Nisaea sediminum: one gene and its partner. The protein of the gene in region 2 interacts with the protein of the main gene of each other region in a pairwise test. Links are inferred from orthologs where the notes say so. Each region holds a gene or a part of one and is shown on either strand. Other genes may lie near its edges.

What was found.
Region 1: the proteins of IG122_RS20545 (region 2) and mrdA interact in binary tests that used the Escherichia coli proteins (3 or more experiments, as listed by UniProt). The link is inferred for Nisaea sediminum from one-to-one orthologs.

What each region holds. Positions count from the first base shown.
Region 1 is NZ_JACZCQ010000003.1:485,590-500,724, forward strand. What follows is about bases 12,128-15,079. They hold mrdA (penicillin-binding protein 2), read right to left. Parts: upstream 14,631-15,079; coding sequence 12,624-14,630; downstream 12,128-12,623. Other genes in these bases: rodA (rod shape-determining protein RodA), read right to left, coding at 12,128-12,620; mreD (rod shape-determining protein MreD), read right to left, coding at 14,638-15,079. Outside these bases: IG122_RS07375 (cytochrome c), read right to left, coding at 1-721; IG122_RS07380 (c-type cytochrome), read right to left, coding at 795-1,265; IG122_RS07385 (LysR family transcriptional regulator), read left to right, coding at 1,366-2,241; IG122_RS07390 (amino acid ABC transporter ATP-binding protein), read right to left, coding at 2,246-3,001; IG122_RS07395 (amino acid ABC transporter permease), read right to left, coding at 3,016-3,906; IG122_RS07400 (amino acid ABC transporter permease), read right to left, coding at 3,903-4,658; IG122_RS07405 (transporter substrate-binding domain-containing protein), read right to left, coding at 4,728-5,555; IG122_RS07410 (MurR/RpiR family transcriptional regulator), read left to right, coding at 5,811-6,674; IG122_RS07415 (hypothetical protein), read left to right, coding at 6,717-7,241; IG122_RS07420 (PAS domain-containing protein), read left to right, coding at 7,367-7,849; IG122_RS07425 (hypothetical protein), read right to left, coding at 7,914-8,204; IG122_RS07430 (LeuA family protein), read right to left, coding at 8,389-9,612; IG122_RS07440 (hypothetical protein), read right to left, coding at 10,116-10,685; IG122_RS07445 (hypothetical protein), read right to left, coding at 10,774-11,319; more of rodA, read right to left, coding at 11,457-12,127; more of mreD, read right to left, coding at 15,080-15,135. UniProt on the Escherichia coli protein: Catalyzes cross-linking of the peptidoglycan cell wall. Responsible for the determination of the rod shape of the cell. Is probably required for lateral peptidoglycan synthesis and maintenance of the correct diameter during lateral and centripetal growth.
Region 2 is NZ_JACZCQ010000011.1:60,576-75,822, reverse strand. Bases 4,459-7,522 are described here. They hold IG122_RS20545 (penicillin-binding protein 1A), read right to left. Parts: upstream 7,180-7,522; coding sequence 4,738-7,179; downstream 4,459-4,737. Other genes in these bases: IG122_RS20540 (N-acetylmuramoyl-L-alanine amidase), read right to left, coding at 7,315-7,522. Outside these bases: IG122_RS20575 (LysM peptidoglycan-binding domain-containing protein), read left to right, coding at 1-389; IG122_RS20570 (phosphatidylserine decarboxylase), read left to right, coding at 421-1,131; IG122_RS20565 (CDP-alcohol phosphatidyltransferase family protein), read left to right, coding at 1,172-2,011; IG122_RS20560 (hypothetical protein), read right to left, coding at 2,033-2,560; IG122_RS20555 (spermine/spermidine synthase domain-containing protein), read right to left, coding at 2,741-3,457; more of IG122_RS20540, read right to left, coding at 7,523-8,547; IG122_RS20535 (Rne/Rng family ribonuclease), read left to right, coding at 9,132-11,738; 16S rRNA (adenine(1518)-N(6)/adenine(1519)-N(6))-dimethyltransferase RsmA, read right to left, coding at 11,800-12,642; 4-hydroxythreonine-4-phosphate dehydrogenase PdxA, read right to left, coding at 12,639-13,649; IG122_RS20520 (peptidylprolyl isomerase), read right to left, coding at 13,662-14,951; IG122_RS20515 (LPS-assembly protein LptD), read right to left, coding at 15,000-15,247. UniProt on the Escherichia coli protein: Cell wall formation. Synthesis of cross-linked peptidoglycan from the lipid intermediates.

The DNA of each region.
Region 1 (15,135 bases), on a different replicon or contig from region 2:
TCGTCTTCCCTGCCGGGGTCAGGTTCGGGATTGTCCCCTCACCGTCCGGATTAGGACCGCCGCCGAGCCATCGCGCGAGGTCCGGGCCGCCGATCGCCGTGCGCGGCGTATGACATTCTCCGCAATGCCCCGGCCCCTCGACGAGATAGCGCCCACGCTCGAGCTCCGCATCGACCGGAATGACCGGACCGGAATCGAGATAGAGCAGTTTCCAGAAGCCGACAGCGCGGCGAACCGAGAACGGAAAACCGATCTCATGCGGTTCGTTCGCACGGCCGCTCGCCGGCAGAATCCTCAGATAGGCCCAGAGGTCGAGCAGATCCTCGTCCCTCATCCTCGCATAGGACGTATAGGGAAAGGCGGGATAGAAATGGCTTCCGTCCGGCGCCGTGCCGAATTTCATCGCATTGACGAAATCGACCGCCTCCCAGCGCCCGATACCGGCCTCCGGATCGGGCGAGATGTTCGGTGCACGGAAGGTTCCGAAATCGGTCCTGAAGGCCCGGCCGCCCGCAAGCACAAGCCGATCCGCACCCTTGGCACCTTCGAGCGCATGACACGAGACGCACCCGCCGACCGCAAACAAGGCCGCACCCCTCTCCGGATCTCCGGCCTGTGCCGGCAGGTCGTCCGCATCGATCCGAGCCGGCGCGGAGATAAACCAGGCCGCCGCAACTCCGAGTACACCAAGGGCGGCGGCTCCAAGCAGCGCTCCACGCATTCGACCGGCCAATAGACGAGCTCCTCAATTCCGGCGGAGCCGGATCTCCGGCTCCGGAGACATCCGGACGCGCTTACTTCGGCATACGGAACTGCTTGTGGCAATCGCCGCAGGCCTTGCCGACATCGCCGACACCGCCCTTGAGGGCGTCCAGTCCATTGCCGGCGACCTCTGCCAGTTTCGCGGCGGCGTCCTTGAGGGCCGCGCCCTTCTCGGAAATCGCCGGATAGGTCGTCCAGATCTCCGGCATCGCCCGGGTCTTGCCTTCCATCGCGAAACTGTCGGAACCTTCCGGCCACATGCCCTGCGAGCTCATCGCAGAGAGGGCCGCGAGATTCGACGCCGCGGCACTGGCCTTCGCCGCATCGTACTCGACCGTACCTTTGGCCATGCCGCCAAGCATGCCGAGGTTCCACGAATAGAGCTTCATCTGAGCATTGCGCGCCTCGATGGCCTTCTCGAGATGGCCGTCCGCGAAGGCCGACGTGCCGGCAAGCGTCGCGACGACGGCCGCTCCGGCCAACGCGATAGAGACTTTCCGCATGATCACTCTCCCGTTTCAGACATTTATGATTGATTGTTCTTATAGGCTATCGCCGCGCAAATTTCTGTACATTCCCTAAAACTTCACCGAAAAGTGTGCGATGATGCACAATATCCGTTGGGACGATCTTCAATTTGTTCTCGCGGTGGCGGAGCGCGGATCGCTCTCCGCCGCCGCCCGCGCGCTCGGCGTCAATCACGCGACCGTCCTGCGCCGCATCACCTCGTTCGAGAAGGATATCGGTCTCACCCTGTTCGAACGCCCGCCCGGCGGTTACCGGGTAAAAACAGAAATGCGGGAAATGCTCGCTGCCATCGAAAGCATGGGGCGTACGGCCCGGCGCATCGAACGGGTCATCCCGACTCTCGGCAAAGGGCTGGAAGGCACCGTCAGGCTAACCACGACCGACTCCGTCGCCGACCTGATCCTGCCTCGGATCCTCGGCGACCTCGCCCGGCTGCATCCGAAGCTCAGCGTCGATCTGGTGGTCTCGAACCGCCATGTCGACATGGCGCGTCCGGAGGCGGAAATCACCCTGCGCCCGACATCGGCCCAGCCGGAGGGGCTCACAGGACGGCGGATCTGCTCCATGGGGCTCGCCGTCTACGCGCATCCCGACTATCTCGCCAGCCACCCCAGCGCAGAGCCGCAGGATCACCGCTGGCTCGCCATCAGCTTACCGCGCACCGTCGTAAGGGACTGGCAGGACAGGCGCATCGGGGACGCCGTCCATCTGTCGGCGGACAGTTTCCTTACACTCGCCCGGCTGGCGGAGGCCGGCCTTGGTATCGCCATGCTGCCATCCTTCGTCGCCCGCAACAGCTCCAGCCTGGTTCCGGCGCCGCACTTCCCGGACCGGATCGAGTTCGATCTATGGGTCGCGACCCATCCCGACCTGATGAAGACCGAGCGCGTCGCCGCGATGATGAATTTCCTCGCCGACGCGATCGCAGCCGAGGCAGGGATGTTGGCCTGAGTCGCTAGAGAATCTGGCTCAGGAACTCTTTCGTGCGCGGGTCCTTCGCCTCGGAGAAGAATGTCGAGGGCGGGCCATGCTCGACTATGATCCCCCGGTCGGTGAAATAGATGTGGTTCGCCACCTCGCGGGCAAATCCCATCTCATGCGTGACGAGGATACAGGTCATGCCCTCCTCCGCCAGTTCGCGGATCGTAACCAGCACCTCTTTCACTGTCTCCGGGTCGAGCGCCGCGGTGACCTCGTCAAACAACATCACATCAGGATACATGGCAAGCGATCGGGCAATGGCGACACGCTGCTGCTGGCCGCCAGAAAGTTCTCCCGGATAGCTATTTTCCTTGCCTTCGAGCCGCACCTTTCGGATCAACTCCCGGGCCAGCGCTTCAACCTTGTCCTTGTCCTGTTTCAGAACCAGAACAGGCGCCATCATAATGTTTTCGAGGGCGGTCTTGTGCGGGAACAGGTTGTACTGCTGGAACACCATTCCGACCTTCTTGCGCAGCTCCAGCTTGTCCAGGTAGGGATCGTTGACCTCCTGCCCCTCGACCGTGATCGAACCTTTCTGGATATCGTTGAGTGCATTGATACATCGGATGAACGTCGATTTCCCGGAACCGGAGGGGCCGATGATGCAGACGCATTCGCCTTTCATGACGTCCATGGAGATGCCTTTCAGCACCTCAACGTCGCCGAAGGACTTGTACACATCCTTCGCGCTGACCATCGGCTGGTCGGGGGTCCACGTCGCCGTCGTCATGAGATCGGCCTCCTTCAAAGCTTGACCGCGAACCGCCGCTCGAGGCGGACCGTAAGACGGGCGATCGGATAGCAGTAGGCAAAGAAAATGAGCAGCGCGAAGCCATAGAACGGCACCAGAAGTTCCGGCTGGTTGCCGGCGGACTCCATGGCCTGCCGGCTCAGAGTGAGCAACTCCTCGACGCCAAGCAGAGAGCAGAGCGGGGTCGCCATAGTCAGGATTGCGTACCAGTTCATCCAGGGCGGGATCATCCGCTTGAAGCATTGCGGCAGGATGATGCGCCAGAGCGTCTGCGTGCGGGTGAAAGCAAGAGACTCTGAGGCCTCCCACTGCGCCGTCGGAACCGACTGCACGGCGCCCCGAACGATCTCGGAAATGTTCGCCATGACCGGCAGACTGAGGCCGATCACAGCCTTCATCCAGTCCGGCACCGGAATAATCATGTCGCCAATCACGATTTCAAACGGAAAGGCGAGCAGAACGATGTAGAGCAGGACGAGCCAAGGCGAATTGCGAAACGCCTGAGTGATGAACTTCGCCGCAATCCGAACCGCCGGATTGAGCGAGATCTGCGCCAACCCCAGCACCGCCCCGAGCGCTGTCCCGATCGCCATTGCGAAGAAGGAGATCAGCACGTTGAAAAGAAAACCCTTAGACGTCAGGAACCAGAGCCAGCGGAACAGGGTTTGAAACGCATCGGTGGTATTGAACGCGGCCTCTGCGGCAAGCGGCCAGAGGCCGCTCACGAATGCGAGCAGCACCGGGACCCATAGCGGAATACCGGCGAGCCACCGGGTCAGCAAATAGGGGTCCGGACCACGGGCTTTCGCCCGATCGAGCGGGAGAAGCACCGGCAGATCGGTCGTGGCCGGAGCGGCAACGCCTGGGATCCGGCGCGCGTTCACAGCCCGTACCCGGGAATGCGCATCGCCTTTTCCCAACGGTGCATGGAAAAGACCAGGATGCCGACGAGGCCGATATAAATCAGAAACACCATGGTCAGCGACGGATACATCGCCGAGGGATAATCGTTCCAGATCCCGACGAACTGGTAGAGCAGCTCCGGAACGGCAATCGCGAGAGCCTGCGTCGTGGTCTTCACCAAGTTGACCAGGTTGTTATTCAAGGCCGGCAGGCTGACCCGGAAAGCGAGCGGAAAAACGATGTATATGTAGGTTTGCAACCGATTGAAGCCGAGTGCTTCCGCCGCTTCCTTGGTCGAGTCCGGAACCGCCTCGATCCCTGAGCGGAAGATCTCCACGTTAAAGGCACCCGCAAAAAAGCTGAGAGAAATGATCGCCCAGCCGACATTGGTGATGACCGGAACCTCAAGCCAGCCATCCGGCGAATAGGTCGGCGTGAACTGCCCGAGCGCGAAATAGAAGAACAGCAACTGCACGAAAGGCGGGGTGTTCCGGAAAAACTGGATATAGCCTTGGACCACGGCGCGCAGGACTCGGTTTGGAGATCCCTGCGCCCAGGCTCCGACGATGCCTATCAGCACACTGAAAATGACGCAGGCGACCGAGAGCTCGAGCGTCACCCAAAATCCCTCCACGACCCGTTCCCATTGAACCGGATCGTGAAAGAAAATGAAGTTCCAGCGCGGCGCCACCTCGTAGAGATCGAGGAAAAACTGGCGAATGAAGTCGATCATCCGATCCGGTCCAATAGCTGACGGAGGCGCCAACGCGGTGACGCCTCCGAAAGGAAGATCAGAATCTTACTATTCGATCCAGTCCTTGAATCGCTCCTTCTTATCCGCGAGGAAGGAGGTCGGCTTGATGCCCCACTTCTTCTCCCACTCGATCAGCTGGCCATTCTGCAGCCAGTTGTAGCTGAGACCGGACATGAAGTTGCCAAAGATGCAATCCTTCTCGGCCAGCGGCACAGCGAGTCCCCATGGATTGTCGTCTTCGGAGCTCAACGGCATCTCGAAATCGTCCCAGTTGCCGGACGCCAGGTCGGAGCCGATGGAGGAATCGTCGTAGACCCAGGCGATGCATTTCTTGTCGCGCAGAGCCTGCTTGGCCTCGGCGTTGCCGGTGAAGGCAATGACCTTGGCACCGTACCGCTCCGTCACAATCTTGTTGTAGAAGGCACCCTGCTTCCCGCAGATCGGCTTGCCGCGCAGGTCTTCCCACTTGGTCAGACCGAGCGCCTTCGGCGCCATGATATTGGTGCCGGACGTATAATAGTTCGGCTGCACGATACCGACGATCTTACGCCGATCGGGCCGGTCGGACATGGTTGCGATCATCAGATCGATCTTGCCCTGCTCAAGGAACTGCATCCGGTTCGACGACTGCACCGGAACCAGCTCGACATCGACGCCCATCGCTTCCGCGGCGGCTTTCGCCATGTCGATTTCCATCCCGACGAGATTGCCTGACTCGTCCCTGAAGCCCCACGGCTTGTAGTCGGCCTTGACGCCCACCACCATCTTGCCGCGGCTCATGACCTTGTTCCAGGTGTCGTTCGTGCATTGCGCGGCAGTGGCAATGCCAGCGGATGCCATCAACACCGCAGCCGAAAGCATGAAAACTTTCTTCATCTGAGAATCTCCTGTTGTCGCTTAGCCTCACTGAACCGGACGCGATCCGGCCCCTGCCATTTGGCATGATGTTTTTCTTGTCGCCGCCAGCCCAGAACAGCCCACGCGGCGTTGCGAAAACGGTACGAAACAAATGTTTCGATTGTCAATCTTAACGGCTCCCCATCAAATGCCGGGTATAGGGCGATTTTCCTCTATACTTGTAACGGTGATCTCATATTTTGTTCCAAACGTTACACATCGCGAGGCCGCGGGATGGACGATCTGATCAATGAGATTGCAGAAGCCCTGGCGGGATTGAGTCCGACCCTCCAGCGGGCGGCGGCAGCCGTGATGGAAAATCCGGGCGCGGTCGCGGTCAGTTCAATGCGACGCTTCGCGGATCGGGCAAAGGTCTCGCCGCCAACCATGCTCCGTCTGGCACGCCGCATGGGATACGAAAGCTATGAAGACTTCCGCGATGTATTCCGGGAAACCCTGACGGGCGGCCGGTACAGGGATCGTGCGACCGACCTGCGGCAGCAGACACGAGAGGGCGGCATTGCCCGCCTGGTCGGGGCCACGGCCACGGCCGGTATCGCGGCACTCGAACAGTTCAGCGAGCCACGTTTCGTGCGCGGCGTTGAAAAAGTGGCAACCCTGATCGCCGCGGCACCGAAGACCTACATAATTGCCACCGGAGCCACTTTCGGTACCGCAGCGACCTTTCATTATGTCTGCCGAATGGCGCAGCCCGCGCTCGAACTCGTCAATATCGCCGGACAGACGGCAACCGACGGAATTGCGACTATCGCCCCCGGAGAGGCAGTTTTTGCAATCAGCTCGGCGCCCTACGCTGGCCCGACGATCGAGGCAGCGGATTATGCCAAGCGAAACGGTGCCAAGGTCGCGATCCTGACGGACCGCCCCTCGTCGCCTCTCACGCGAATCGCCGATGCCGCGATCTTCGTCGGCACGAGGAATCCGCATTACTTTCCCTCCAAGACCAGCCTCAACGCCGCCCTCGAAGCCGTCAGCGCGGCTGTCGCGGTAAAGCGCGGCGATGCGGCCATCGCGTCGATCGAACGTTTCGAGACGGCCCTCAAGAACACGAGCTTTTACTGGAGCGCAGCCGACTAGCGCGAATGTTGCGCCGGGCCGGAGCCGCTCTATATCGATTGCATGTTTCTTCGCGCGTTCTTCAAGGCAGTATTGCTACTGCCCCCGTCGACGGTGCTTGCCGATCTCGCGGTCAGCTTCACGGAATCCTCACCAGTGGACCTGATCGTCGTGGAGAACCGGAGCGACTGCGACCTTCACGATTTCGGCCTGCAGATCGATCTGCGAAGCTCCGCCGGCGGCCTTGTCTTCGACATCTCCGAGGGCGGCGCCGGCGCGAGTGTCTACCAGCCGTTCGAGATCCTCGAGGGTCGGGAGGCGGTGCGTGGTTTTTCACCCGTCCGAGACGGAGACCGGACCGCTTCGATCCAGTTCGGTACGCTGGAGGCGCGCCGCCGGGTAATCTTCATGGTCGATGTCGACGATACGCTGACGGACGGTGCCTGGAGCCAGACGGTGATTGACGGACTGGAGATCGCCGGCACGGGCCTGATCCTTACAATGGTCGGAGAAGCGCCCTCGACGGTCGTCTTCCTGCCGGACGGACAGGCGACGCTGCAAATCAGGGGATGCGGCCCGGTTTCATGAGTGCGGCCCGTGCGGGCCCGGCTCCCGCGGCCGGAAAAACCTCAAACCGAAACAGGAAATATTCGTCCGCTATCAATGTTAGATTGACGTATTCTGCGCAGTACAATCAGACATGGCGCCAACGCATGATCGCCTCTGAGAAGCGGCTGGAAGACGTAAGATCTCCCCTCGTGCGCGAGGCTTACAGGCTGTGGGAGGGCAAACGGGGCGACCGGCGCATGCCGGCCCGTGCGGATTTCGATCCGGTCGAGATGCCGAAACTGCTCTCCTCCATGATCCTTGTCGATGTCGAGCGACCGGAAATCCGGCTGAAAGTCCGGCTCGCAGGCACCAAGATCGTGGATATGTTCGGCAGCGACTATACCGGCATGTACATGGACGAGATCGATTTCGGCGACGTCAGAAGCAAGGTGCTCGGCGAGTACATGCTCTGCGCCACCGAGAAGCGTCCCCTCTTTTCCGATCATTCCTTCCGGAAGATAAACGACTACTACCACTCCATCGAGCGCGTGCTCCTGCCGCTGTCGAACGACGGCGATACCGTCAACATGCTGATGGCGGTACTCGATTTCGAGCGGACGCGCGAGCCCCCGCCGGAAGACGGGTAGCCCCAGGTGGCGTCGCGCGCCGGACCGGCTTTACCCGGTCCGGCGCACAAAGATACGAACCGGATTACTCCGACGCGACCATGCCGCGCGCGATCACCAGCAGATCGTCTGCATATTGAAACTCGCCGGACTGACAACGCTGGGCGGCCAGATCCATAATACCGTCAAAAGCCTTTGCCGCTTTCGGGCCGAGCACGGGATTTCCGGCCCGGGCCTCCTGCGTATCCTTGATCGCGGTTTCGCAGGCTTGCTGACTGGTGATTTTCGTCGGGTTCTTTCCGGCGGCGAATGCCGAACCGGCCTGGGCGAGGACGACGACCGCCGCGACGCCGGTCAGCCTCTTGAGTGCGAACATTTCAGGTCTCTCTCCGCGTCCGTGACATTTTCGGATGCACGTGACGTGGAAGAGAAATGGTCAACTCGAGACCGATTCAACAGGGGCAGCAAAAAAATTTTCGTCACGCGAATACGGACAAAGTGGCCCGTACCCTGACAGCTTCACAAACTATGACGGCCGGCGTCGACGGGCCTTAGACGCTTCAGTTTTCAGCGTCGGTGACGCCTTCCTGCTCCGCGATGATCAGGAACTCGCCATCCTCGAGCGGCCGGTGGCGCGCGGCACCGGCGCGCTGGCTCCGGGTCAGAATGCGGCCGACCTGCTCGGGCGTCGCCTTGAGCCCGTATTCCGCCAGCTTCTGGACGACGGCACCGGAATCGCTCCACTTGCCGATGACCAGCTCCGCGGTGCGGCCGACGACTTCCGGCTCGAACGGGAACGCGAAACGGCGTTCGTTTGCATTCGTGAATTCGGTGATGGCGCGCCATTGCTCGTAGCGGAACGCGCCTCGGCCGACGATCGGCTTGTAATAGTCGATCGGCAGGCCGCTGATGCTCTCGACGAGCTGGCAGACTTCCGGCAACCGGTCCAGCTGGAGCCCCGTCTCGGCGCCGTAGATCATCTTGAGTGCCGCCGCGACAGTCTCCATGGAGGCGTTGCCGGCGCGATAGCCGATCCCGTTGATCGAGACCTGGAGCACGTCGGCGCCGCCCTCATATCCGCCGAGCACATTGGCGACCGCGAGACCGAAATCGTTGTGGCAATGAACCTCGACCTTGAGGCCCGTCTGTTGCTTGAGATGGCTGACCAGAAAGCGGATCGCGGCGGGCCGGGCTATCCCCTGGCTGTCGACGACGGTGATATATTCGGCGCCTTCCGCCTCCGCCGCCTTGGCGGCCATCGTGATGTGCTCGAGATCGGCGCGGGTCGTTTCCGGCATGAAGAGGTTCACGATACAGCCCGCCGCACGCGCCGCGCGAACCTCCTGCACCATCTTTTCGAACTGCGCCTCGCGGCTGGTCTTGAAGACATGCCGCTGCATCTCGTCGCCGATATGGTACCAGACCATGACATGGCGCACGCCGAGCTCGAGCGCCTTCTCGACCCGTCCCGGCTGCCACGTGACCCAGAAATCCATGCCGAGATCCCGGCGCATGATCTCGCGGATGACCTCCTGCCAGCCTGGCACCGTCAGGAAGATCTCGGTGCGCCTGATCCCAAGGCGGGCCAGAGCCTCCGCGATCCTCACCTTGTCAGCCGTGGTGAACGCGAGATCTGCGGATTCCTCGCCGTCGCGCAGCGTCAGGTCGTGCAGCTCGACCGGGCGGGGCGGAACCGCGATGGCCGGATCGAAATTATGCCTGCTGGTGGCCCAGCGGGGGCCGTTCCAGGGTTGATTTTCCTGGGTTTCGCGCGTGTTCGACATGGAAGTCCCTCCTCTTCGCCCTCGGGTCTTGCTGGCCCGTTCCGGCAGCATTCAGGGCACGCACCCGATCGCGTTGGAATTCGAGGTACTTGGTTGCCCGGCGAGAAGGATAAGCTCCTAAGCACTTCTTCAACAACTTCAAGACGCTTGAGCGCTGTACCCGTCGCAGCCGACAGCCGACTAGGGATGCTGGCAATAAGCGTCGCGCGCTGAGAACAGACAGCGCACGTTTGTCGGAGTGAGATTGTGAAAGCTTGCCGGAGCGCCCTGTCGAGCTTACCGCGCGGAGCGGAAAAACGCTTCAATATCAAGGCGGAAAGTGGTGGGCGCACAAGGACTCGAACCTTGGACCCGCTGATTAAGAGTCAGCTGCTCTACCAACTGAGCTATGCGCCCGCCCGTCGAAGGAGCGGATTGATACCGGAGCCCGTTCCGGATTGCAAGCCTTCGGTGACTGTTTTTCGACAGGTTTCCGGAATGCGGCGAAACGGGTGCGTCGGCGCCTATTCTCCGTTGGTCACCTTGATGTGGAACACCGCCCAGACCAGACCCGCGTCATCCTCGACGGCCTTGCCGCCGTCGAGTGCGCCCGGCTCGAAGACGAGCCAGAGCGGGCCGCGGCCGCCGAGCGGGATCGGTTTGCCGTCCGCCTCCAGCGCGAGCACCATTCCGGCCTTTCGCACGGCGGCCCGCTCGAAGCCGGGGGCGTAGCCGTCGAGCGCCTGCACCAGCACGCTGCTTCCCCCCGCGCCGGCGCTCTCGAGCACGGCCTCCAGCGCCGGGCCGCGAAAGCGGACCGCGCGCGGCCAATTCGGATAGCGGAGTTCCAGCTCTACCTGTGGGAGGGCCTCCAGCTCGCCCCAGGTGAAGCTGCGCGCCTTTTCGAAACGCTCCTCGAGGGCGTTCAGGAAGGCATCGCCGAACGGTTCCGAGGGACCCCGGTTCGGCTTCGAGACCAGACCGCTCACGGTCAGGACCACCAGGTCGGTGGAGTCGGACCGCGCGTTTTGGGAGGCAAGGCTCAGTGAGAGGCAGAGTGCAAACGCCGTCAACAGGCGGATTGGGAAGATCATGGCCGTTCCCCTGCATGAGTTGCAGGACGACTCTATCGAACCCCCGGTGCGGGCCAAAGCGACAAATCGGTGAAGGCGGTTGTTTCGGCTATTCGCCGGACGGAAGCGAGCGGCGCCAAGTGTGGCCCTGATCGGGGCCGAGCATCTGCTCTCGCAGCTCCTGCAGCGGATCCTTCTTCTTCTTCGGCATCAGCGGATCGTCCGGCAAGGCCTGCCAGTTCCAGTTTCCGGACTCATCGTCCGGCAGCGGCGCCTGTTTGGTCGGCTCGGTTTTCTTTCGCTCGCGGTATTTCGCTTCGGTCTGCGGCAATTTCTTCGCCGGGGCCTCAGTCTTTCCCAGAAGCCAGTCCATGCTGACCTCTTGTGGCTCGTCGCGCTTCGGTGCTGCCTTGGTCGCGGCTTTCGCGCGCTTGAGTTCGATTTTCACCGTCTCGGCCTGCACGACGGCGCCGGCGCCGATCGTGCGCTTCTGTTCCGCCGGCAGGGCCTCGAAAGAGTCCTTAGCGCGATCGTAATGTTCGCGGTTGCCCGTCTCGGCGGCGGCCTCGAGATTGCGCGTCAGATCGCTCTCGCCATGGCTTTCCCGCGTCGAGTCGGCGAGGATCTTCAAACTCTTGCGTTCAATCTGGTCCACTTGCAGCACTCACCCGGTTTGCCGGACCGCGCGATTCGGCGGGAGAAAGCCGCGCGCAGAACTCGAACACGCGAAGTTTACTTCAAAAATCGTCTAAAAGTCTATCGGAACGACTTTCGAAAAGCCTCAGCCACGCTTCAGCGGTGGTGATCGTCCAGCCCCTGACGGCCGATTTCGACATCCTTGTGAACGTAGCAGTTGATAATCAGCCCGAAACCGATCATCGCCGTCAGCATCGCGGTGCCGCCGTAGGAGATCAGCGGCAGCGGAACGCCCACCACCGGGATCAGCCCCATGACCATCGCGATATTGATGAAGACGTAGAGGAACAGCGTCGTCGTGGTTCCGAGCGCCAGCAGGCGGCCGAACTGGCTCGAGCTGCGCAGCGCAATGGCAAAACCGTAGCCGAGCGCCAGCACATAGAGCAGCAGCAGGAACATCGCCCCCGCCAGTCCCATCTCCTCGGCCAGCATGGTGAAGATGAAGTCGGTCTGTTTCTCCGGCAGGAAGTTCAGATGGCTCTGCGAGCCCTGCAGAAAGCCCTTGCCGAACAGCCCGCCGGAACCGAGGGCGATCTTCGACTGCAGGATGTGATAGCCGGCGCCGAGCGGATCGTTCTCGGGGTTGATGAAGGTGAGGATCCGGTTCTTCTGGTAATTGTGCAGGAACTGCCAGCCGACCGGGATCGCGGAGAGCCCGAGCACCAGCACAGTGATGAATTTCCACATCCGCACGCCGGCCAGGAAGAAGATCGCGCCGCCGCCGAGGATGATCATGCCCGCGGTGCCGAGATCGGGCTGGCGCAGCACCAGGATGGCCGGCGCGAACACCAGGAAAAGCGGCGCGAACAGGCTGCGGATGCGCCCGACCTCCTCGAAGGTCAGGTGATGGAAGTAGCGCGCCAGGGCCAGCACCAGAGCCAGCTTCATCAGTTCCGAGGGCTGCAGGCGGAAGAACCCGACATCGATCCAGCGCTGCGCGCCCATGCCGATCTCGCCCGCGATCTCGACCACGCCGAGCAGGCCGAGAGTGATGAAGTAGAACAGGTAGGCCCAGCGCAGCAGAAAGCGGATGTCGATCAGCGCGATGCCGAGTGTGATGACCAGACCGATGCCGAAACGGATCGCCTGGCGCACGGCCCAGGGCGTCCAGCTGCCGTTGGCGGCGGAATAGAGCATCGCGAAGCCGACCGAAGAGATCAGGACCAGAAGCAGGATCAGCCCCCAGTTGATCTGCTGCAGCTTGGTACCGAGCGTAAGCTCGGGCGGATTGAGGGAACTCGACGGCATTCCGATCGACATGGCTTACCCCCGCTCCGTCTGTTCGCCATCCGGCAGAATGCTCACCGGATCGGCCTCGGAGGATTTCAGTCCGTCCCGCTCCATCGCCTTGGCGAGGATGTCGCGGGCGACCGGAACCGCATATTTGCTCCCCCCGCCATGTTCCAGCACGACGGCGACCGCGTAGCGCGGCGCCGCCACGGGCGCATAGCCGACGAAAAGACCGTGGTCGCGCCGGTGCCAGGGAAGATCCTCGTTGTCGATCACGCCTGCGGCGCGCTCCGCCTTGGTGATCCGGCGCACCTGGGACGTGCCGGTCTTGCCGCCAACCTCGAAATCCGCGCCCGGAACCTTTGCGGTCCGCGCCGTACCGCGCTGGCCGTTGACGACGCGACGCATGCCTTCGAGCACAAGAGACAGATGCGTGCGCGACACATTCACCTTCGGCGGTTCCTGGATCGCCCCGTCCGGCTTGCGCACCAGCGACGGCGTCACGGCATAGCCGCCATTGACCATGCGCGCCGTCATGACGGCGAGTTGCAGCGGTGTTGTCAGCACGAAGCCCTGGCCGATGCCGGTAACCAGGGTTTCACCTTTCTGCCAGCGCTCGCCCATCACCGCGAGCTTCCATTCGCGGGTCGGGATCAGACCGCCGCGCTCGCCCGGCAGCTCGATGGCGAGGCTTTCCCCGAGCCCGAACCGGCGTGCCATTTCCGCGATCCGGTCGATGCCGACGCGCTTCGCCACCTCGTAGAAATAGACGTCGCAGCTCTGCTCCAGAGCCGTGATGACGTCCATGTGGCCGTGTCCCCAGCGCTTCCAGCAATGGAAACGGGCATTGCCGAGATCCATATGACCGTTGCAGAAGACCCGGGTTTCCGGACCCGCGACCCCGGCCTCGAGCGCCGCCAGCGCCACGATCATCTTGAAGGTCGAGCCGGGCGGGTAGGTGCCTGCGATCGCCTTGTTGGTCAGCGGATGGCGCGGATTGGAGAGCAGGTCCTCCCAGTCGCGCGCGCTCAGCCCCTTGTTGAAATTGTTCGGATCGAAACCCGGCGTCGAAGCGAGCGCATGGATCTCGCCGGTATGGACGTCCATCACCACCGCACCGCCGCTCTCGCCCGGCACGATGTTGCCGTCCTTGTCGAGGAAGACCGTACCGTCCTCGTTCTCCAGATAACGTTTCGGCACGCCGGAGCGGGCAAGCGCTTCCTGCACCCTGATATCCGCGATCGGGACCCGCTCGGAGGTGCCGATCTCGAGCCTTCCATGCGCGTAGGTCTGCAGGTCCATGTCCAGGGTGAGCTGGATATTCTGTCCCGGCTGGCCATCGTCGCCCGGCAGCTTGCGGATGATCCGGCCAAGCGCGTTGACCTCGACCTGGCGGCGACCGGCCGCGCCGCGCATCCGCTCGTCGAAGAGTTTCTCGATCCCGCTCTTGCCGATCCGGAAATCCGGGAGCTCCAGCACCGGGTCCCCGGTAAGCTCGCTGTCGGAGACCGCGGCGACATAGCCGGTCACATTCACCGCCTTGGAGCCGAACGGGTAATGGCGCGAGCGCCCCTCCTCGATCCTCACGCCCGGAAGATAGGGCGCGTTGACCGCGACGCGGCTGATATCCTCGCGCGTCAGGTTTTCGACCACGGTCACGGGCACGAAGCTGCGCTTGCGCGAGACTTCTTTCAACACGCGCTTGATGTTCCATTCGTCGACATGAACGATCTGGCGCAGCGCCTCGATCGTGGCGCGGACGTCGTTGGTCTGCTCCGGGACAAGGTCGACGCGGAAATTATCCTCGTTGGAGGCGATTTCGATCCCGTTACGGTCCAGGATCAGCCCGCGGGTCGGAGGCAGCAGCTCGAGGTTGAACTGGTTCTCCTCCGACAGCGTCCGGTAGCGGTCCGCCTCGACGACCTGGAGATAATAGAGGCGCGCGCCGAGGGCCCCGACAAGGCCGAGTTGACCGGCCCCGAGGATCAGAGAGCGGCGCGTAAAGGCCCGCTTTGTATCCTGATCTTTGGGATTCTTCATCGGCTCATCATCGCACCAGATAGCGGTGAACGCGAACGAAGATCCAGGCCGCCGCCGGGAACAGCGCCGCGGTCAGGGCGAAACGGAACATCACCGTGTCCGGGAAGATCCAGGCGAGGGAGAAGACCGACATCAGGATCCAGCCGAGCGCGAACGCCCCGAAGGAGATCAGCACGAAACCGCCCCAGACGATGAAGAACGGCTTGCCGACGAAGGTTTGACGCTGGGTGCCGGTAACCCCGTAAACGGCGAGGAAGACGATGGCGGTGAGGCCGAGCGGATATCCGTTCACCAGATCCTCCGCGAGCCCGGTCACGAAGACCAGCGCCGCCGGCATCAGGTCCGGGCGATAGACGACCCAGTAGAAGACCGACATGAGCGTGAGAGAGGGTGCGACCTGCGCATAGCCAGGGATGCCCAAGGGAACAGCGCTCAGAAGCACCAGGAACAGCGTCAGCGCCGCCGGCATCAGGTGGCGCGCCCAAAGATCCATTCTTTGGACGAA
Region 2 (15,247 bases):
GCAAGACGTCGGCGGACTCGGATGTCCAGGTCTATGTCGACAACGAGCTCGCGGCGCGTGGCAAGTCCGACTCTGCCGGCAACTGGTCGGTCAAGCCGGAGCGGAGTATCGAAGCTGGAACCCACCAGGTCCGCGTCGATCAGGTCTCCGAGGGCGGACAGGTTCTGGCGCGGATCGAGCTGCCTTTCGTGCGTGCGGTCCCGTTCACGGGATTGCCTCAGGATTCCGTTGTCATTATACAGCCCGGCAACAATCTCTGGCGGATCGCGAGCCGGGTCTACGGCTCCGGTTTCCGCTATACCGAGATCTATCAGGCGAACAGCGACCAGATCCGCGATCCGGACCTGATCTATCCGGGCCAGGTCTTCGGTCTGCCGGCCCTGAACTAAGCCGCCTTCAACTCATTCGGACGGACAAGCTATGTTGAATCAGCAGGACGACGGCGTTCTGAAAGGCGTTCTGGTCCCCGTTGCGCGCGAGGGGTATCCCTTTATCGCCGCCTTCGCGGTCCTGACGCTGCTGCTCTATGCGGTCTGGGAGCCGCTCGGCTTCGTCGGCGTGATGCTGACGCTCTGGTGCGTCTATTTCTTCCGCAACCCGGACCGGGTGACGCCGGTGCGCGAGGGGCTGGTGATCACACCCGCCGACGGCGTGGTGCAGATGATCGTCGACGCGCCGCCGCCGAAGCAGCTCGAGATGGGCGACAAGCCGATGTGCCGGGTCTCCGTCTTCATGAACGTCTTCGACTGCCACGTGAACCGGATCCCGGTCGACGGCGAGGTCGCAAAGCTCGCCTATGTCCCGGGCAAGTTCGTCAATGCCGCCTTCGACAAGGCGAGCGAGGAGAACGAGCGCCAGCTGGTCGCGGTCGAGATGAAGGACGGACGCAAGGTCGCCTTCGTGCAGATCGCCGGTTTGGTTGCCCGCCGCATCATCTGTTACCTTCAGGAAGGCCAGCCGGTGCGCGCCGGCGAGCGTTTCGGCTTGATCCGCTTCGGCAGCCGGGTGGACGTCTACCTGCCGGAAGGCGTCAATCCGCTGGTGACGGTCGGACAGCGCGCGGTGGCCGGCGAAACGGTGATCGCCGACCTCAATGCGACGGAGGCGGCACGCAGGGGCGAGGTCCGCTGAGCAATCTGCGGACACGGCAACGGGAAACGGACACGAGACGATGATCAGGGCCAAACGGCGCCGGCTTCCGGTGATTTCGATCAGCAAGCTGATCCCGAACATGATCACGGTCATGGCGCTCTGCGCCGGCCTCTCGGGCGTCCGCTTCGCGCTCAACGAGCAATGGACGCTGGCGGTCGGCGCGATCGCGGTCGCGGCGATCCTGGATACGCTCGACGGCAGCATGGCGCGTCTGCTGAAAGGCCAGAGCAAGTTCGGCGCCGAGTTGGACTCTCTAGGTGACTTCATCAGCTTCGGCGTTTCGCCGGCGCTGATCCTCTTCCTATGGTCGACCCACGATCTGAAGAGCTTCGGCTGGATGGCGGCGCTGTTCTTCTCGACCTGCATGGCGCTCAGGCTCGCGCGCTTCAACACCAAGACGGACGACCCGACCCTGCCGCCCTTCACCTACCGCTTCTTCACCGGCGTGCCGGCGCCGGCCGCGGCCGGCCTTGGCCTGCTGCCGCTGATCCTCAGTTTCGAGGCGGATTTCACCTTCCTGCACCAGCCGCATTTCCTCGCCATCTGGCAGGTCGTCGTCGGTCTGCTCATGGTCTCGCAGATTCCGACCTACAGCTTCAAGGGCGCCCGCGTCCCGCAGAAGCTGGTATTGCCGCTGCTGATCGTCTTCGGCCTCTGCGTCGCCTGGCTGGTCAGTGCACCCTGGCAGTTCTTCGCCGCGCTGCTGTTCGCATATCTGGTCTCGCTGCCCTTCAGCTACCGGTCGTACCTGCGGCTGCAGCGGACAGTGGATGTGGAGGACGACGACCGAGCCGACGAGGTGCCAAGCGGTCCGGATGCGAATGTGACCCCGATAGGGAAGGCGAAAGGCGACAATTGACCGGCGGAAATTGCCGCCTGCCTAATCTTGTCGCATGAGATTCGTTGGGGCGGTGTTGACTATGCTCCAGCCATTGTGCGGTTCATCACCCTTGCCCCATGCGAAGGTTCCGCTGAGTGAGTTCGCGTCTTGTATGCGATAGGTCGCAATTCGCGACCACCCAGTCTCAGTCTTCCATTTGAGCGTCAGTTCGCCGCGGTCGTTTAGTTTTCCATGCCAATCGTAAACATTCGGCTCGGCAATTCTCCATGCCGGATAGACGCCATGGGAGTATTTCGTCCGTACAGCGTAGTCTTCACCGTTCTCTTTCGCGTCAATACGGTAAATGATGAGGCGTTGGCAGAGCGCCACTTCGCCCCGCGAATACCATGCCCCTTTGAAATGCCCCAACCACTGCGCAACCTCCGGCGGGGCTTTGTCGAACGACTGGATTTCGACATCCGGGATCGGAGCATCCGATGCTTCCATGCAGTCTTTTGCAGATGCCGGACTCGTAGACGTTCCACCGACGAGAAACGCAAAAAGAACCACCCGATGAAGTGAACTCATCGTTATCCCCCGGTTTCTGTAAGAAATCAGTCCAATACTGACTTCGATCTTGACCCATACAGGAGCAAAACTCAATTTTTCATAGATAAATTCATATAAATTATTATTTAAAAGGGAGTTAGCGGGTAGCTACGGGAGAACTTGCCGCATCTTCCGGTCGCTTGGTCTGATGGACCGGTGCTAGTCGCGCCGTGCCAGATAGACCGTCTGCGTGAAGGGGCGGTCCTGCAGCGGGTTGTGGAATGTCACGGGTTCCGCCGAGGCCTCCGAGAACACGCCTGAAAGCCGCTCGGTGAAAGCGGGATCGGTCCTGTCGTCTGACCAGAGGCCAAAGATGCCGCCGGGCTTCAGATGGGTGGCCAGCGCCCTCAAACCGTCCGATCCGTAGAAGCTTGCGCTGCGCGCGTCGAGCAGCGCTTCCGGCGAATGGTCTATGTCGAGCAGGATGGCGTCAAACTTGCGACCGGGTGTTTCGGGATCGAAGCCGGTCTCACTGGCCGCACCGGCGAAGAAATCCGCCTCGACCAGGCGGCAGCGCGGGTCATCCGCCAAGGCGGTGCCCATTGGCACGAGGCCGGTGCGGTGCCAGTCGATGACCGCTTCCAGATAGTCGACCACGACGAGCGCTCCGACCCTGTCGTGCGCAAGAACGGCTTCGGCCGTGTAGCCAAGTCCGAGGCCGCCGACCAGAACCTCCAGGCCAACACCGTCGAGTGCTGCAATCCCGAGGTTGGCGAGAGCGATCTCAGATGCCGTGAACAGGCTCGACATCAGGTGTTCGTCGCCGAGCATGATCTCGAAGACATCGACATCGAGCCTGAGCTCGCGCCGACGGCGGAGGCTGACGGGGCCGATCGGTGTGGGGCGGTAGTCCAGTTCCTCGAAAAATGCGCTCATGCGGGATCTCCTCGTGCCGTCATCCCGGCGAAGGCCGGGATCCACTCTCGGAAACAACATCTGCTGCAGTGGATCCCGATTTTCATCGGGATGACGCATGGGAACACGGATTATCCCGCCGCCTTGGCCTTGTCGCCGTCCCCGAGTTTCTGCGCCAGCGATGCCTCCAGGAACAGATCGATATCGCCGTCGAGCACGGCTCCCGTCGCCGAGGTCTCCACGCTGGTGCGGAGGTCCTTCACCATCTGGTAGGGCTGCAGGACGTAGGAACGGATCTGGTGGCCCCAGCCGATATCGGACTTGGTGGCCTCGACCGCGTTCGCCTCTTCCTCTCGGCGCTGCAGCTCCGCCTCGTAGAGGCGGGCGCGGAGCATGTCCATCGCGGTCGCGCGGTTGCGGTGCTGCGAGCGGTCGTTCTGGCACTGCACGACGATGTTGGTCGGGATGTGGGTAATGCGGACCGCGCTGTCCGTCCGGTTGACGTGCTGACCGCCGGCGCCCGAGGCGCGGTAGGTGTCGACGCGCAGGTCTTTTTCCTCGATCACGATGTCGATGCTGTCGTCGATCACCGGATAGACCCAGACGCTGGAGAAGCTGGTATGACGGCGCGCGGCGCTGTCATAGGGCGAGATCCGCACCAGGCGGTGGACGCCGCTCTCGGTCTTCAGCCAGCCATAGGCGTTGTGGCCGTTGACCTTGATCGTCGCGGATTTGATACCGGCTTCTTCGCCGGCGCTCTCTTCCAGCCAGTCGACCTTGTAGCCGTGCGCGTCGCACCAGCGGGTGTACATGCGCAGCAGCATCGAGGCCCAGTCCTGCGCCTCCGTGCCGCCGGCACCGGCATGAACTTCGAGATAGCAGTCGAAACCGTCGGCCTCGCCGGAGAGCAGGCTTTCGATCTGGCGCTTCTCGCAGATCTCCTTCAGCGCGAAGAGGGACTTCTCGGCCTCGTCGACGACACCCTGATCCTCTTCCATCTCGCCGAGCTCGATTAGTTCCAGCGCGTCTGCGAGGTCTTGTTCGAGCTGCTTGACGTCGTTCAGACTCTTCTCGAGCTGGGTGCGCTCGCGCATCAGTTTCTGCGCGCGCTCTGCATCGTCCCAGAGGCTCTGGTCCTCGACGAGGGCGTTCAGCTCGGAAAGGCGGACATGGGCGGCATCCCAGTCAAAGATGCCTCCTCAGCAGCTCGATCGACTGCTTGATCTCTTCGGCGGTCGCGGTGATCTCGGCACGCATTGCCGACGCACTCCCTCGATGGGTTGGAAAATCCGTGGGCGCTCTTAATAAAGCCCGGAGCCGCGTCCCGCAACCGGCGCGGTGTTGCCGGGGCCCTGGGCGTCCCAGCCGGCCGCGTCGCCGCCGAACACGATCTCGCTCTCGCCGGTCGGCTCGGTGCCGGCCTTGAAGGCTTCGACCATGACGTCCCTGTCGCCCGGTTGGGCCAGCGCGCCGGTCGCGACATTGATCCGGACGTTGCGGACGCCCGGCGGGATCCGGAACGGGATCGACGGCTTGTCGACCAGCGCCTCCTCCATGAATTTCTTGAAGACCGGGGCGGCGACATTGGAGCCGGTGTCGCGCGGGCCGAGGGTCTTCGGCTGGTCGAACCCGACGAAGGCGCCGACCGCGAGATCGGGCGTGAACCCGACAAACCAGGTGTCGATATTGTCGTTGGTCGTTCCGGTCTTGCCGGCGAGCGGCTTGCCGATGGTCGATATCCGCCGGCCGGTGCCGCGCTGGACCACGCCCTCGAGCATGCTGACCATCTGATAGGCGGAGGCCGGGTCGGCGACCTGCTCGCGGGTGTCCGGAATGGTCGGCGCGGGCTCGCCGCGCCAGCGCGCGGCGACGCAGCCGGCGCACTCGCGGGTATCGTGGTGGTAGATCGTCCGGCCGTTACGGTCCTGAACACGGTCGATCAGGCTCGGCACCACGCGCTTGCCGCCATTGACCAGCATCGAATAGGCGGTGGTCATCTTCAGCAGGGTGGTCTCGCCGGCGCCGAGCGCCATGGAGAGGTGTTTCGGCATGTTGTCGTCGATGCCGAAACGGCGGGCATAGTCGGTGATCAGATCCATGCCGATGGTCTGGGCCAGCCGCACGGTCATCAGGTTGCGCGATTTCTCGATGCCGAGGCGCATCGGGCTCGGACCGTAGAATTCCTTCGTGTAGTTGGCCGGCTTCCACTTGCCGAGGCCGGGGCCCTGATCGATTACGAAAGGCGCGTCGAGGATGCGGGTGGCTGGGGTGAAGCCGTTCTCGAGCGCCGCGAGATAGACGAAGGGCTTGAAGGAGGAGCCCGGCTGCCGGTTGGCCTGGGTCGCCCGGTTGAACTGGCTCTCCTTGAAGCTCCAGCCGCCGGAGAGGGCCAGAACGCGCCCGGTATGGGGATCCATCGCGACAATACCGCCGTCGACATTCGGGATCTGTCTCAGGGTGAAGGTTCCGTCCGGGTAGGGGGTGCCGTCGTCGTCCTTCTCGATCGGCTCGACGAAGATCACGTCACCCGGCTGAAGCACATCGGACGCTTTCCTGACGCTCGGGCCGAGGCGCTGCTCTTCCCGCCAGGGACGGGCCCAGGTCAGTTCGGCAAGTGGAATCTCGCCGAACGAGCCGTCCGGGAAGCCGACCTGCACGCGTTTGTCCTCGACGATCAGCGCGAGCGCCTTTTGCCACTCCGCCGGCGCGGTCGGGGGAACGGCGAAAGCGTCGAGCGCATCGCCCCAGCCGGCAACGATGTCGATCTTGCCGAGCGCGCCGCGCCAGCCGTGCCGCCGGTCGTAATGCATCAACCCCCACTGCAGGGCTTCGTCGGCGATGCGCTGCAGTTTCGGGTCGAGCGTTGTCCGCACCGAAAGACCGCCTTCGTAAAGTCCATCCTCGCCGAAACGGTCGACGAGCCAGCGCCGGACTTCCTCGGCGAAGTAATCCGCTTCGGCAACCTCGGTGACGGAGCGCTCATGGATCGTCAGCGGTTCGGCCTTCGCCCGCTCGGCATCCGCGACGCTGATGAAGCCGTTCTCCGCCATCTGTCCGATCACCCAGTTGCGGCGGACGAGGGCGGCATCGTGCTGACGCACCGGATGATAGTTGTTCGGCGCTTTCGGGAGGGCGGCGAGATAGGCGCTCTCCGCGATCGTCAGTTCGTCCAGGCTCTTGTCGAAATAGTTCAGCGCGGCGGCTGCCACACCGTAGGAGCGCAGGCCGAGATAGATCTCGTTCAGATAAAGTTCGAGGATCCGGTCCTTGCTGATCGCCCGCTCGATGCGGAGCGCCAGGATCGCTTCCTTCGCCTTCCGCTCGATCGAGACCTCGTTGGTCAGAAGGAAATTCTTCGCCACCTGCTGGGTGATCGTGGAGGCGCCGCGCGGCCGGCGGTTCTGCGCAAGGTTGCGAACGTTGTCGATCATCGCCTTGGCGAGGCCGAAGAAGTCGATCCCCGGATGGCTGTAGAAATTCTTGTCCTCGGCGGAGAGGAACGCCTTGATCACGCGCCGGGGCATTGCCTCGATCGGCACGAAGACCCGGCGCTGACGGGCATATTCGCTGAGCAGGCGGCCGTCGCCGGCATGCACGCGGGTCATCACCGGAGGCTCGTAATCCGCCAGCTGCTTGTAGTCCGGCAGCCCGCGTCCGAAATGGTGCAGGCCCCAGAGCACGCCGCCGACCGCGACAAGGCCGCCGAGCAGAACGGTCGAGAAAAGGATCAGTACCCAGCGCATGAGTGAGGTCAGAGTCTCCGGTTGAGCCGCTATGGGGCGGCGGGACGCGCGTACATTATCACGATCAATGTGTCATGATTGTGCGCGATGTCATGTAGATGGTGCCCATCATAAAGCCCGAACACGCGATCTTGTTCAATTGGCGCGGGCGGCCGACTGAACAAGATCGAAATAGTCGTCGATGGCCCGCCGTAAAGCGGCGGCGACGCGTGTCAGATGCGCGTTCGAGCGCAACAGCTTCTCGTCGTGATTGTTCGAGAGAAAGCCGAGTTCGATCAGAACCGACGGGATGTCGGGCGCCTTCAGCACGGCGAATCCGGCGAACCGGTGGGCCGTCTTCAGCAGTTTGACCTCGCCGCGCATCTCGCGCACCAGCATGCCTGCGAAGCGGGCCGAATGGTTCATCGTCTCGCGCTGGGCGAGATCGATCAGGATGCTGGTGACTTCCGGCGTCTCTGTGCCGAAATCCATGCCGGCGATGATGTCCGACTTGTTCTCGTTCTTCGCCAGGAGGTCCGCTTCCTTGTCCGAGGCGTTTTCCGACAGGGTATAGACGGAGGCGCCCCGAAGATTTCGGTTCGGGATGGAATCCGCGTGCAGCGAGAGGAACAGGTCGGCGCCTTCGCGGCGGGCGACGGCGATACGTTCGCGCAGTTGCAGGAAGACGTCGCGGTCGCGCGTCAGAATCACCTCGTAGCGTCCGGTCCGCTCCAGCTCGCTCTTCAGCACGCGAGCGGCGTTCAGCACGATTTCCTTCTCGTAGATGCCGGAAACGCCGATGGCGCCGGGATCGACGCCGCCATGGCCCGCATCGATGGCGACGATGATCTTCTCGTTCACCGAGCGCGGCGGCCGTGTCAGCAGCGGCGGCACGGCAGGCTCCGGCGCCATGAGTCGCGGTTGTCTCTTCGCCTGGAATGCGGCGACCGACTTCTGAGACTCCTCAAGGAAGGCGGCCCGGGTCGTCGGCTTCAGATCGATCACGATCCTGGGTCCGTAGCCCTCTTTGGCCGGCAGCCTGAAGGCGGAGGCGACGGAGAACGGCTTCGCCGTGTCGATCACCAGCCGCGAGGTTCCGGGGCGAAACAGGCCGAACCGGAACCCTTTGATCTCCGCCGGACGGCGTGAATCGGGATTTGCGCCAGGCTCGAAATCGACTTCCGGCAGATCGATCACCACGCGATAGGGGTCGGCGAGGCTGAAGACGGTGAAATCCAGATCCTGCGAGAGATCCATCACGAAGCGGATCTTGTCCGGATGCTGGCCGATTCGGATGTCCCGTACCGCTCCGTCGACGGCCATAGCGTGCTGCGGCGCCGCAAGGGCACCGAGCAGGAGCGTCAGAAGGATGAACAGGCGTTGTATCACGAGCTACACCCGGTTGACGCGTCGCTGCCGCGGAGCGTCGATGCCGCAATTCCCACTATTTTTAGCGGCGGATGATCGAGATTGCAATAATATCCCAGTGTATCAGACAATTGCAGCATGGTTTTTGAGCGTCACATGAATTTTGCCGTGCCTGCAGGAAATGATTGTTCCGAAAATACAAAGTGACTATGTTACGCGTGTGCTGGACCGTTGCGGTCAGCGCGGATTTCCGCCTCAAACACTTCGGAAACGCGGCGATGAGGCTCCCCTTTTGGCGCGGGATTGCGCCTTATTCTACACAACGGGACCTGTTCCGACCGTGACCCACACTCGCTCAAATCTGTCCGTTCCTTCTCGGTGCCGCGTTGCGGCATTGCCGGGTGACGGCGGGCGCGAGGATGACGGACTGGGCCGGACGGTCGGGATCTCGACCACCGAACGGAAACGCGATGCCGGAGCCTCACTTGCTCCCCAGCACGTTTCGCCCTCACAGAACATGCCCGCGAACGCGGCGCCGATATCGGTCGGGAGAGTGAATCTCGCGATGCGGCGCGCGACCCGCGTGGCCCAGGAGTCACCTTTTAATGTCAAAACGCATGTTGATCGATGCCACCCAAGAGGAAGAGACCCGGGTGGTCCTTCTCAGTGGCAATCGTGTCGAAGACTTCGACTTCGAGACGGAGTCCCGCAAGCAGCTTAAGGGAAACATCTATCTCGCCCGGGTTACCCGGGTAGAGCCTTCGCTGCAGGCAGCCTTCGTTGAATACGGTGGAAACCGTCACGGTTTTCTGGCCTTCAGCGAAATCCATCCCGATTATTACCGGATCCCGGTAGAGGACCGTGAAGCCCTGCTTGCCGAGGAGCGGGAGGGTGGCGCGCCTGCCGAGGATCCGTCCGAAGAGAGTGCGGTCGAGGTTCCGGACATGCCGGTCGACGCAGCCGGCGACGACGATGACGAAGACGCTCCGCCGGCACCGCCGCCGGAAAGCGTCGGCGGCGACGATACCGACGATGCCGAGGACGACCGTCCGCGCAAGAACCTCTCCCGGCGCTACAAGATCCAGGAAGTCGTGACCCGGCGTCAGATCATGCTGGTTCAGGTCGTCAAGGAGGAGCGAGGCAACAAGGGTGCGGCCCTCACGACATATCTCTCGCTCGCCGGCCGCTATTGCGTGCTGATGCCGAACACGGCGCGGGGCGGAGGGGTGTCCCGTAAGATCACCAATATCGCCGACCGCAAGCGCCTGAAGCAGGTGGTCGAGGGGCTGGACGTGCCGGAAGGCATGGCGGTCATCGTTCGCACGGCTGGCAGCCAGCGGACCAAGACCGAGATCAAGCGCGATTACGAATATCTGCTCCGGCTCTGGAGCCAGATCCGCGAGAAGACGCTGACCTCGTCGGCCCCGTGCCTGATCCACGAGGAAGCGAACCTGATCAAGCGTTCGATCCGTGATCTCTATACGAGCGACATCGGCGAAGTGCTGGTCGAGGGCGAGGACGGCTATCGGATCGCCAAGGACTTCATGCGCACGCTGGTGCCGAGCCATGCCAAGCGGGTGCAGCCCTACAAGGAACAGACGGTTCCGCTGTTCCACCGTTACCAGATCGAAGGCCAGCTCGACGCGATCCACAATCCGGTCGTGCAGCTGAAGTCCGGCGGCTATCTGGTGATGAACCAGACCGAGGCGCTGGTCGCCATCGACGTCAACTCGGGCCGCGCCACGCGCGAGCGGAATATCGAGGAAACGGCGCTCAAGACCAACCTCGAGGCCGCCGACGAGGTCGCCCGCCAGCTCCGGCTGCGCGATATGGCGGGCCTGGTCGTCATCGACTTCATCGACATGGACGAGTCGCGCAACCAGCACGCCGTCGAACGTCGCATGAAAGAGGCGATGAAGAATGACCGGGCGCGCATCCAGCTCGGCCGGATCAGTCATTTCGGTCTGATGGAATTGTCGCGTCAGCGGCTGCGTCCGAGCGTGTTCGAGGCCTCGACCCAGGTTTGCTCGCAGTGCAGCGGAAGCGGCCGCGTCCGATCGACGGACTCGACGGCGCTGCATGTCCTGCGCGCGATCGAGGAAGAGGGCATCAAGCAGAAATCGAACGAGATCGCGGTCTTCGTGCCGTCCGAGGTCGGTTTCTACATTCTGAACAAGAAGCGGGACGCGCTGGCGGCGATCGAGCAGCGCTACGGCTTCCGGGTCTTCCTCGAGGCCGACGAAAGTCTGATTCCGCCGGACATGCGGATCGAGCGGATGATCCCGAAACCGGCCAGCGAAAAGCTCGACCTCGCGGCGCCGATCACGGCCGCACCGGTTGTCCACGATGACGAGGACGAGGACGAGGTCTCCGAGGAGCGGGACGACGAGCGTCGTTCCAAGCGTTCCCGCCGCCGCCGCCGCCGTGGCGGTGACAAGCGCGCCTCGGAGCAGCAGGACCAGGGTGACAGCGTCTCCGAGGAAGCCGAGGCCGGTGAAGACGCCGCGGCTGAGGCCGCTGGCGGTGAGAACGCTCCCGCAGGCGGCGAGGACGAAGACGGCGCCAAGAAGCGCCGCCGGCGCGGCAAGCGCGGCGGACGGCGTCGCTCGCGGCGCGGCAATGGCGAGGAAGGTGCGACTGCGCAGGATAATGCGGACGGCGCCGAGCAGCCGGCCGATCAGGCTGCGGCAACCGACGATGACTCCGGTGAAAGCGCGGCGCCTGCGGAAGAGACAGTGACCGCCGAGGCGGCTCCGGCTCCGGAAGAGCAGCCTGAAGAGACCCAGGCGGAAGAAACGAAGCCCAAGCGCAAGCCGCGGACCCGTCGCAAGAAGGCGGCCGAGGCCGATGCTGAAGCTCCGGCCACCGAAGAGGCGGGCGCCGCTACCGACAGTGCGGAAACGAAGGAAGAGGAGCCTGCTCCGAAACCGCGCCGCCGCAGCCGTGCGAAGAAGACCGAACCCAAGGCCGAACCGGAAACCGCCACCACCGAGCCTGCGGCTCCGTCCGAGGAGGCTGCGCCGGAAGCCGCAGTGGCCGCCGAAAGCGCGCCGCAACCGGTATCGTCCGGCAGCGGTGCGGACAAGGTCGAGGAGCCGGCCCCGGTCAGCCCCGCGGAAAGCGCGGGCGCGACTGTGGTCAATGTCGACGACAAGCCGAGCGAGGACAAACCGCGCCGTGGCGGCTGGTGGAACCGGCTGATTCCGTCCTGAGGGACCAAGCGATGTTTTGAGAGAGCGGGGCGGCGTGAGCCGCCCCGTTTCGTTTGGAAGCCTACTTTCGTGCGGCTGCCCGCGCGAGGGCGCAGAACTGCTCTACGGAAAGCGTTTCCGGCCGCGCCGTCGGATCGATCGCGGCGGCTTCGAGGAACTCGGCCCCGCCGAAACTCTTCAGCGAGGCGCGCAGCATCTTGCGGCGCTGGGAGAAGGCGGCGGCGGTGATTTTTTCCAGCACGTCCGGATCGGCTTCGGCAAGCGGGACGGCGCGGGGGCGGAGCTGGATCACCTGGGAGGTGACCTTCGGCGGCGGCGTGAAGGCACGCGGCGGGATGTCGAAGAGCGGGAAGATCTCCGCCCGCCAGCGGGCCGCGATGCTGAGCCGGCCGTAGTGCTCGGTTCCGGGTGAGGCCGCGATCCGCTCGGCCACTTCCTTCTGGAACATCAGTGTGAAGCTCTCGAATGCCTCGGCCCGCTTCAGCCAGGACAGCAGCATCGGCGTGCCGACATTGTAGGGCAGGTTCGCGACCACGCGCCGGGGGGCTTCCCCGAGGCTCGCGAGATCGACATCGAGCGCGTCAGCCTCGATGATCTCCAGCCGGCCGTCCGCCGCCTCCACAAGGTCCTGAATGGCCTCGATCGCCCGGCGGTCGCGTTCGATGGCGATCACCTTGCGGGCGCCTTCCAGCAGCAGGGCGCGGGTCAGGCCGCCGGGGCCCGGCCCGACCTCGATACAGGTTCCGTTGGCGAGGTTGCCCGCCGATCGGGCGATGCGCCGTGTCAGGTTCAGATCGAACAGGAAGTTCTGGCCGAGGGACTTCTTGGCCGAGAGCTGGTAGCGGGCGATCACGTCGCGCAGCGGCGGAAGAGCCTCGATCGCCTGGATCACCGGATCGGTCATGCGCGGGCCCGCGCCTCTGCCATCTCGCCGGCCATGGTGAGGGCGGCGATCAGACTGTCCGCATGGGCCTTTCCGGTTCCGGCGAGCTCGAGCGCGGTTCCATGATCCGGCGAGGTCCGGATGAAGGGCAAGCCGAGGGTCACGTTCACGCCCCCCCAGAAATCGACGGTCTTGATCGGGATCAGCGCCTGGTCGTGATACATGCAGATCGCCGCGTCGTAGGTCTTGCGGGCTTCCGCGTGGAACATGGTGTCGGCGGAAAGCGGGCCGACCGCTTCGATGCCCTCGGCGCGGAGCGCGGCAACGGCGGGGGCGACGACGTCCCGGTCCTCGGTGCCGATGGTGCCGTCTTCGCCGGCATGCGGGTTGAGGCCGGCGATGGCGAGCCGCGGACGCTCGCAGCCGAAGTCCCGCTTCAGGGCCTCCGCGGTGATCCGGGCCTTCGTGACGATCATCTCGGTCGTCAGCACGTCCGGCACCCGCTTCAGAGGTATGTGGATGGTGACCGGCACGACCCGAAGCTCCGGGGCGGCCAGCATCATCACAGGGGTGATCTCGGGGCCCGCAAGGGCGGCGAGGAACTCGGTATGGCCGGGATAGCGGAACCCCGCCTCGTACAGCACGCTTTTCTGGATCGGCAGGGTCACGACCGCACCGGCGCGCCCTTCCGTGGTCATCCCGACTGCGCGTTCGATCGCGTCAATCACCGCAGGGCCGTTTGCCGGATCGAGCCGGCCGGCTTCGGGCGGAGCGGCATAGGAAATCGGCAGGACCGGAAGGCCGTTGTCGAACGCCGCACGGGCTGCTTCGGGGGCACTGATCTCGATGATTGGTGTGCCGGTGCCGAGCCGGATTGCGAGAGCAGCCAGACGGTCCGGCTCTTCCAGCAGGAAGAACGGCGGAAGCCGCTCATGCGCCGTGGCCCATGCCTTGAGAGCGATCTCGGCTCCCGCTCCGGCAGGCTCTCCCGGCGTGAGGACGAGGGGCGCGGCGGCGCTGTCGGACATCTCTCTCACGCCTCAGATACGTGTATCTATGAAGGCATCCCGGCGGATATCCCGCAGATAGCGCTGAGCGAAGGTCTCGAACTTGATCGCACGCAGCCGCTCGGCGATCTCGTCGCGTCCGGGAAGGTCGCTCTCGGGCTCGACCTTCTTGCAGACCATGATGGTGCTGAATCCGGAAGGCAGGCGGATCGGTTTCGTCAGTTCGCCCTCGTTCAGGCCGGTCACGGCTTCTTGCAGCTGCGGGGACAGCTCGCCGATCTTGAGGGTACCGAGGTCGGTTCCGGCCGGAGAGTTCAGCTCCGATGCGAGAACATCCATGTCCTCACAGCTCTGCGCCGTTTCCGACACGGCCGAGGCGATGCTTTTCTGGCTGCTTTCGGCATCCGCTCCGGCGTTGGGCGGCACCGGGAGAAAGACCTGCTTCAGGGTGACTTCGGATTTCAGCGGATCGGGACCGCTGAGGATCTGCCGGTCGCTCAGCTGGATGATCTGATAGCCGAAGATTGTCTTGATCGGATCGCTGATGTCGCCCGGCTGCATGCGGTCAACCAGTTCGGCGACTTCGGGACTGAGCTGCTCCTTGGTCGTCCAGCCGATATCGCCGCCGGTCGCCGCGGTCGCCCCCTGGGAAAATTCGCGCGCAATGGCATCGAACTGGGCGCCGGAACGCAGCTGCTGGACCAGACGCTTTGCGATTTCCTGCTCGTCCACAGCCGGATCGTCCGTGTCGATCACGATTTCCCTGAGGCGGTATTGTGGTGCGCCCTTGTTTCGCTCCAGCCGGTCCAGCGCATCGTCGATCTCGTCGATCGTCACCTCGACGGTGCTCTGGAAGCGGCGGCGGACGAGTTTCGCCCACGCGATATCGGCGCGGATCTGGCGGACCACGGTTTCCAGCGGGATGCCTTCCTTCTCGAGCTCGCGGTCGAAGCTCCCCGGCTGCATCTTGTTGCGCTGCTCCATGCTCCGCTTCGCACGATTGAGGTCGTCATCGGTGACTTCTATCGAGAGCCGTTCGGCTTCCTGGAGTTTCAGCTGCTCGTCGATGAGCCCGCGCAGAACCTGTGGCCAGACGCGCTGGTAGGTCTGCTGGTTGCGCGGCAGATTCGAGGACAGGATCACCATACGCACGCGGGCGTCGAGATCGCGCACCGTGATGACGTCGTCATTGACGATGGCCGCGATGCGAAGAGCGTTCTGCGCGGCCGCGCGGTGGGACGTTCCGGTCGACCAGATCGTCATGATGCACAGGGCCAATACGACCCGCAGCAAGGCCGGGAAGTGCAGTTTGATGGAACTCAATCGAGATCTCGCCATAAGCCTAGATATATGCCTTGAAAGCTTCGCCCGCTAGTTGCTCGCAAATCCGCCGAGATGCTTGAAGGCGATCTGCAGCATGACCCGTTGCTCCGGTTCAATGTCGTCATCTTCGAGCTCGCTTCTTTCATAGACGAGGCCGAAAGTGAAGCATTCATCGGAATAGACCAGCCCTGTCGACGCGATCAGCGTGCGGTTTGCGTCGTCGGAGAAATCCTGAACGACCCTCCCGTTGACGCTCCAGAACTCGTTCAGGTTGACGCTTCCCGAGAGATCGAGCT